One region of the Streptomyces sp. NPDC000410 genome, then DNA from elsewhere that is predicted to be linked to it. Evidence: predicted binding sites of a transcription regulator. Region 1 holds the regulator's gene; the other holds the start of a gene.
What was found. The regulator HrcA, encoded in region 1, represses chaperone genes, less so after heat shock. The targets are predictions, from matches to a motif close to TTNGCACTCNGNNNNNCNGAGTGCNAA.
Positions count from the first base shown of each region.

Region 2: a site for HrcA is predicted at 1,699-1,725, ahead of groL (chaperonin GroEL). Genes of this name have one in related genera too.

Region 1 is NZ_JBEPDM010000002.1:334,033-337,379, forward strand. It holds gene ABT342_RS04825 (MBL fold metallo-hydrolase) at 1-464, opposite strand, end outside; gene hrcA (heat-inducible transcriptional repressor HrcA) at 677-1,693, shown strand; gene dnaJ (molecular chaperone DnaJ) at 1,694-2,830, shown strand; gene ABT342_RS04840 (nitronate monooxygenase) at 3,315-3,347, shown strand, end outside.
Region 2 is NZ_JBEPDM010000061.1:25,838-29,184, forward strand. It holds gene groL (chaperonin GroEL) at 1-1,536, opposite strand, end outside; gene ABT342_RS33820 (cold-shock protein) at 1,856-2,059, opposite strand; gene ABT342_RS33825 (MoaD/ThiS family protein) at 2,543-2,818, opposite strand; gene thrC (threonine synthase) at 2,815-3,347, opposite strand, start outside.

The DNA of each region.
Region 1 (3,347 bases):
GGGCCGACGTTCGCCAGCAGCACCTGCCGGCCGCCGAGGTCCAGGGTCCATTCGCCGGAGACGACATGCCGCGGCCGTACCAGCACGTCCGCGGCCTGTGCGGCGTCGCCGGACGCCACACCGTGGCGGATGGCGTCGTCGCGCAGCACGTCCCGGTCCCGTACGAGCAGCTGGTCGACGCCCACCGCGCCGTACACCCGTACCGCCGAGAACGCCGCCGTGCCGAAGACGTGGTCGAAGTGGGGGTGGCTGAGCGCGATATGGGTCACACGCCGGCCCCCGAGGAGGGACTCGACCTGGGTGCGGATCTCGGCGCCCTCGCGGAGCGTCGCGCCCGTGTCGTACAACAGCACCGAGTCGTCCCCGACCACCACGCCGACCGTCGCGTCCCAGACGGGAAGGCGCCGCCGGCCCACTCCGTCGGCGAGGCGCTCCCACCCGAAGTCTTCCCAAGCGACGTCCATACGGCGACGCTATACCGGGCGAATACGGGGCGACCAGCGGAGTCTCGTGGACATCACAGCCAGGTACCGTGTCCGGTCGCCCTTGCTCGTGGTGTACCTCCCCGCCGTACACTGACCGGGGGAATGCTGGCACTCAGACGTAACGAGTGCCAGGGGACCAGGGACCAGGGACCGACCGAGCAGCCGACGAATCGCAGCTGGAGGTGTGCGCGATGCTCAGCGAACGCAGACTCGAGGTGTTGCGCGCCATCGTCCAGGACTATGTCGGGACGGAGGAGCCCGTCGGCTCCAAGGCGCTCACCGAGCGGCACAAGCTGGGTGTCTCGCCGGCCACCGTGCGTAACGACATGGCGGTGCTGGAGGAGGAAGGGTTCATCGCCCAGCCCCACACCAGCGCCGGGCGGATCCCGACCGACAAGGGCTACCGCCTGTTCGTGGACAAGCTCGCGGGGGTCAAACCGCTGTCGTCGCCCGAGCGGCGCGCGATCCAGAACTTCCTGGACGGCGCCGTCGACCTCGACGACGTGGTCGCCCGTACGGTACGGCTGCTCGCCCAGCTGACCCGCCAGGTGGCGGTCGTCCAGTACCCCTCGCTGACCCGCTCGACCGTGCGGCACGTGGAGCTGCTGTCCCTCGCGCCCGCGCGGCTGATGCTGGTGCTGATCACGGACACCGGCCGGGTCGAGCAGCGGCACGTGGACTGCCCGGCCCCGTTCGGCGAGACCTCGCTGGCGGATCTGCGGGCCCGGCTGAACAGCCGGGTGGTCGGCCGCCGCTTCACGGACGTCCCGCAGCTGGTACAGGATCTTCCCGAGTCGTTCGAGCCGGACGACCGGGGCACGGTCTCCACGGTGCTTTCCACTCTGCTGGAAACGCTGGTCGAGGAGACCGAGGAGCGGCTGATGATCGGCGGCACCGCCAATCTGACGCGGTTCGGCCATGACTTCCCGCTGACCATCCGGCCCGTGCTGGAGGCACTGGAAGAACAGGTCGTGCTGCTGAAGCTGCTCGGCGAAGTGAAGGACTCGGGCATGACCGTACGGATCGGGCATGAGAACGCCTACGAGGGTCTCAACTCCACGTCCGTCGTCGCGGTCGGCTACGGTTCGGGCGACGAGGCAGTCGCCAAACTCGGCGTGGTCGGACCGACCCGCATGGACTACCCCGGAACGATGGGAGCGGTACGCGCAGTGGCACGTTACGTCGGACAGATCCTGGCGGAGTCGTAAGTGGCCACGGACTACTACGCCGTACTCGGCGTACGCCGCGACGCGTCCCAGGACGAGATCAAGAAGGCGTTCCGACGCCTCGCCCGGGAGCTCCACCCGGATGTGAATCCGGACCCGAAGACGCAGGAGCGCTTCAAGGAGATCAACGCCGCGTACGAGGTGCTGTCGGACCCGCAGAAGAAGCAGGTCTACGACCTCGGTGGTGACCCGCTGTCCGCCTCCGGCGGCGGTGGCGCGGGTGGCTTCGGCGCGGGTGGCTTCGGCAACTTCTCCGACATCATGGACGCGTTCTTCGGGACGGCGTCGCAGCGCGGGCCGCGCTCGCGGACGCGGCGCGGCCAGGACGCGATGATCCGCCTGGAGATCGACCTCAACGAGGCGGCCTTCGGGACGACGAAGGACATCCAGGTCGACACGGCCGTCGTCTGTACGACGTGTTCGGGTGAGGGTGCGGCGCCGGGGACGTCGGCGCAGACGTGTGACATGTGCCGGGGCCGTGGTGAGGTCTCGCAGGTCACCCGGTCCTTCCTGGGCCAGGTCATGACGTCCCGTCCGTGCCCCCAGTGCCAGGGCTTCGGGACCGTGGTCCCGACCCCGTGCCCGGAGTGCGCCGGTGACGGCCGGGTCCGCTCCCGTCGTACGCTCACGGTCAAGATCCCGGCCGGTGTCGACAACGGCACCCGGATCCAGCTCGCGGGCGAGGGCGAGGTCGGCCCGGGCGGCGGGCCCGCCGGTGATCTGTACGTGGAGATCCACGAGCTGCCGCACGCGGTGTTCCAGCGGCGCGGCGACGATCTGCACTGCACGGTGACGATCCCGATGACGGCGGGCGCGCTCGGCACGAAGGTGCCGCTGGAGACGCTCGACGGCATGGAGGAGATCGACATCCGTCCGGGCACCCAGTCGGGCCAGTCGATCCCGCTGCACGGGCGCGGCGTCACGCACCTGCGGGGCGGCGGCCGTGGCGATCTGATCGTCCACGTCGAGGTCCAGACGCCGTCGAAGCTGGATCCGGAGCAGGAGCGGTTGCTGCGGGAGCTGGCGAAGCTGCGGGGCGAGGAGCGGCCGATGGGGCAGTTCCAGCCGGGGCAGCAGGGGCTGTTCTCCCGCCTGAAGGACGCGTTCAACGGTAGGTGAGGGGAACCCCTTCACCTGGGCTCCCCCGGCGGGGGCCGTCCCACCGGGGCGGCCCCCGCCGCCGTTCGCGCGTGCGTTTCGCGCTGCGGGGGACCAGCTCACCCGCTCCGTGGGCCCCGGCCCCCGTTCGCGCGTGCGTTTCGCGCTGCGGGAGACCGGCCCACCCGCTCGGCGGGCCCCGGCCCCCGTGCTCGCATGCGCTTCGCGCCGCGCGTGAACTGCCGTACCCGATCCGGTGCCGGTCCTGGCCTTCGCCGGGTGGGTTCCGGCTCCGTGCCCGCGTGGGCTTCGTGCCGTGCGTAACCGTCCCCCGCCGGGTGGGTTCCGGCCCCGCGCTCGCGCGCGACCGGCGCACCCTCCCGTGGGCGTTCGTTCCTCGCGGCCGCGTACGGCCCGCGGGCGCCCAGAGGCGCGGTCCTTCGGCAGCGGGGCGGGAGCGGCGGCCGGATTCGGTCATAGCACGGGGACGTGGCACGATGCGGGCATGTCCTCCGCGCTGACCGATCTTTGTCGTTAC
Region 2 (3,347 bases), on a different contig from region 1:
GAGGAACAGCGCGGCGATGGAGGCCGCGTTCTGCAGCGCGGAGCGCGTCACCTTCGCCGGGTCGATGATGCCCTCGGCGATCATGTCGACGTACGCACCGGTCGCGGCGTTCAGACCGTGGCCGACGGGCAGGTTGCGCACCTTCTCGACGATGACGCCACCCTCGAGACCACCGTTGACGGCGATCTGCTTGAGCGGGGCCTCCAGCGCGAGCTTCACGGCGTTGGCGCCGGTGGCCTCGTCGCCGTTCAGCTCGAGCTTCTCGAAGACCGAGGAGGCCTGGAGCAGGGCCACGCCACCACCGGCGACGATGCCCTCCTCGACGGCCGCCTTCGCGTTGCGAACGGCGTCCTCGATGCGGTGCTTGCGCTCCTTGAGCTCGACCTCGGTCGCGGCACCGGCCTTGATGACGGCCACGCCGCCGGCCAGCTTCGCGAGGCGCTCCTGGAGCTTCTCGCGGTCGTAGTCCGAGTCGGAGTTCTCGATCTCGGCGCGGATCTGGTTGACGCGACCGGCAACCTGGTCGCTGTCACCGGCACCGTCGACGATCGTGGTCTCGTCCTTGGTGATGACGACCTTGCGGGCGCGGCCGAGCAGGTCCAGGCCGGCGTTCTCCAGCTTGAGACCGACCTCCTCGGAGATGACCGTGCCACCGGTGAGGATGGCGATGTCGCCGAGCATGGCCTTGCGGCGGTCACCGAAGCCCGGGGCCTTGACGGCGACGGACTTGAAGGTGCCACGGATCTTGTTGACGACCAGGGTCGACAGGGCCTCGCCCTCGACGTCCTCGGCGATGATCAGCAGCGGCTTGCCCGACTGCATGACCTTCTCCAGCAGCGGGAGCAGGTCCTTGACCGAGGAGATCTTGGAGTTGACGATCAGGATGTACGGGTCGTCCAGGGACGCCTCCATACGCTCCATGTCGGTGGCGAAGTACGCCGAGATGTAGCCCTTGTCGAAGCGCATACCCTCGGTGAGCTCCAGCTCCAGACCGAAGGTCTGGGACTCCTCGACGGTGATGACGCCTTCCTTGCCGACCTTGTCCATCGCCTCGGCGATGAGCTCGCCGATCTGGGTGTCGGCGGCGGAGATGGAGGCCGTCGAAGCGATCTGCTCCTTGGTCTCGACATCCTTCGCCTGCTCGAGCAGGGCGCCGGAGACGGCCTCGACGGCCTTCTCGATGCCGCGCTTCAGGGCCATCGGGTTGGCACCGGCGGCGACGTTGCGCAGACCCTCGCGGACGAGCGCCTGGGCGAGGACGGTCGCGGTGGTCGTACCGTCACCGGCGACGTCGTCCGTCTTCTTGGCGACTTCCTTGACCAGCTCGGCGCCGATCTTCTCGTACGGGTCCTCGAGCTCGATCTCCTTGGCGATGGAGACACCATCGTTGGTGATCGTGGGGGCGCCCCACTTCTTCTCGAGGACGACGTTCCGGCCCTTGGGGCCAAGGGTGACCTTGACGGCGTCGGCGAGCTGGTTCATCCCGCGCTCGAGACCGCGCCGTGCCTCCTCGTCGAACGCGATGATCTTGGCCATGTGAAGTGGTCCTCCCGGACTGGGGTGGATTTCTCCGGACCGCGCTGGCGCCCGCGACGGACGGCCTGCATGCCGTGTGGTTCCTTGCCCCACCCGGCGTGCGGGCCTCACCGACCCGGTCCTTCGTTGTCACTCTCACTGGGAGAGTGCTAACGCCAATGATTAGCACTCGGCATGGGAGAGTGCAAGCCGCTCCGACAGATCGTGGACACGCGCGCTGATCCTGGAGACGCGCGGGGGCCGGACCGGGACGCACGGAGGGCCCGTACCCCAGTCACGGGTACGGACCCTCCGCTATGTCGCTGCAGTCGGTCGGCGCTCAGCCGGCCAAACGGACCATGTCCGCCTGCGGCCCCTTCTGGCCCTGCGAGATCTCGAACTCGACCCGCTGGCCCTCCTCCAGGGTGCGGTAGCCGTCCATCTGGATCGCGCTGTAGTGGACGAAAACATCCGCACCACCGTCGACCGCGATGAAGCCGTACCCCTTCTCCGCGTTGAACCACTTGACGGTGCCCTGAGCCATGCCTAACTCCCCTATTACTGGCCCTTGCACAGGACCGCACTTCGCGGACCCGGGTCAGACCTCACCCACCAGCAGGTGTGAGTGTGCGCCGGAACGCGTCGACCGCGGCTGAATGTATCTGTCCAACTGCCGTCTGCAACAGGTCAATCGGACGAGAATTCTGGGCACGAGGGAACGGAAAATTCAGGAGAGTCCTGATCATCTCCGGGCAAAGCGGGCCGGACAAAGCGCACTTACCACGCATCAGGCTCGAACACTTTGGCTGCTTCTTGTCGCGCGAGGGCGCATTCTCATATGCGCATGGCACAAGCAGTGGAGGGGACTTCCCAACTCTACCGCGTTTAACCATGCAGAATTGCCCCCTCCGCTTAGCTTGCGGAGGGGGCAATTCAGCTTGGTCGGCGATCAGCCTCCGGCACAGTGCCGGATGGTCAGCCTCCGGCACTGTGCTCGATGGTCAGCCTCCGGCACTGTGCTCGATGGTCAGCCTCCGGCGACGGCCGGGATGATCGAGACGCCGGCGCCGTCCGGCGTCGCCGTCTCCAGGCCCTGCTCGAAGCGCACGTCGTCGTCGTTGACGTACACGTTCACGAAGCGGCGCAGCTTGCCCTGGTCGTCCAGGACCCGGGCGGCGATGCCCGCGTGGTTCTTCTCCAGGTCGGCGATGACCTCGGCGAGGGTCGCGCCCTCGGCCTTCACCTCGGCCTCGCCGCCGGTGTAGGTGCGCAGGATGGTGGGGATGCGGACGTTGACGCTCATGCGAGGCCAGCCTCTCGGAAAGAGTCCAGGTTGGGGCGGATGACGGCGGACATGCCCGTGGTCGGGGCCACCGCGTCAAGAGTCTTGAGGCCGTCACCCGTGTTGACGACGACCGTGGTCAGGGACGGGTCGATGACACCGGCCTCGATCAGCTTCTTCGCGACGCCGAGCGTCGTGCCGCCGGCGGTCTCCGTGAAGATGCCCTCCGTGCGGGCGAGCAGCTTGATCGCGTCCACGATCTGCTCGTCGGTCACGTCCTCGACGGCGCCGCCGGTGCGGCGGCAGATGTCCAGGACGTACGGCCCGTCGGCCGGGTTGCCGATGGCGAGCGACTTGGCGATGGTGTCCGGCTTCTGCGGCCGTACGACGTCGTGACCGGCCTTGAAGGCGACCGACACCGGGGAGCAGCCCTCGGCCTGGGCGCCGAAGATCTTGTAGGGCTTGTCCTCGACCAGGCCGAGCTTGATCAGCTCCTGGAGGCCCTTGTCGATCTTCGTGAGCTGCGAGCCGGAGGCGATGGGGATGACGA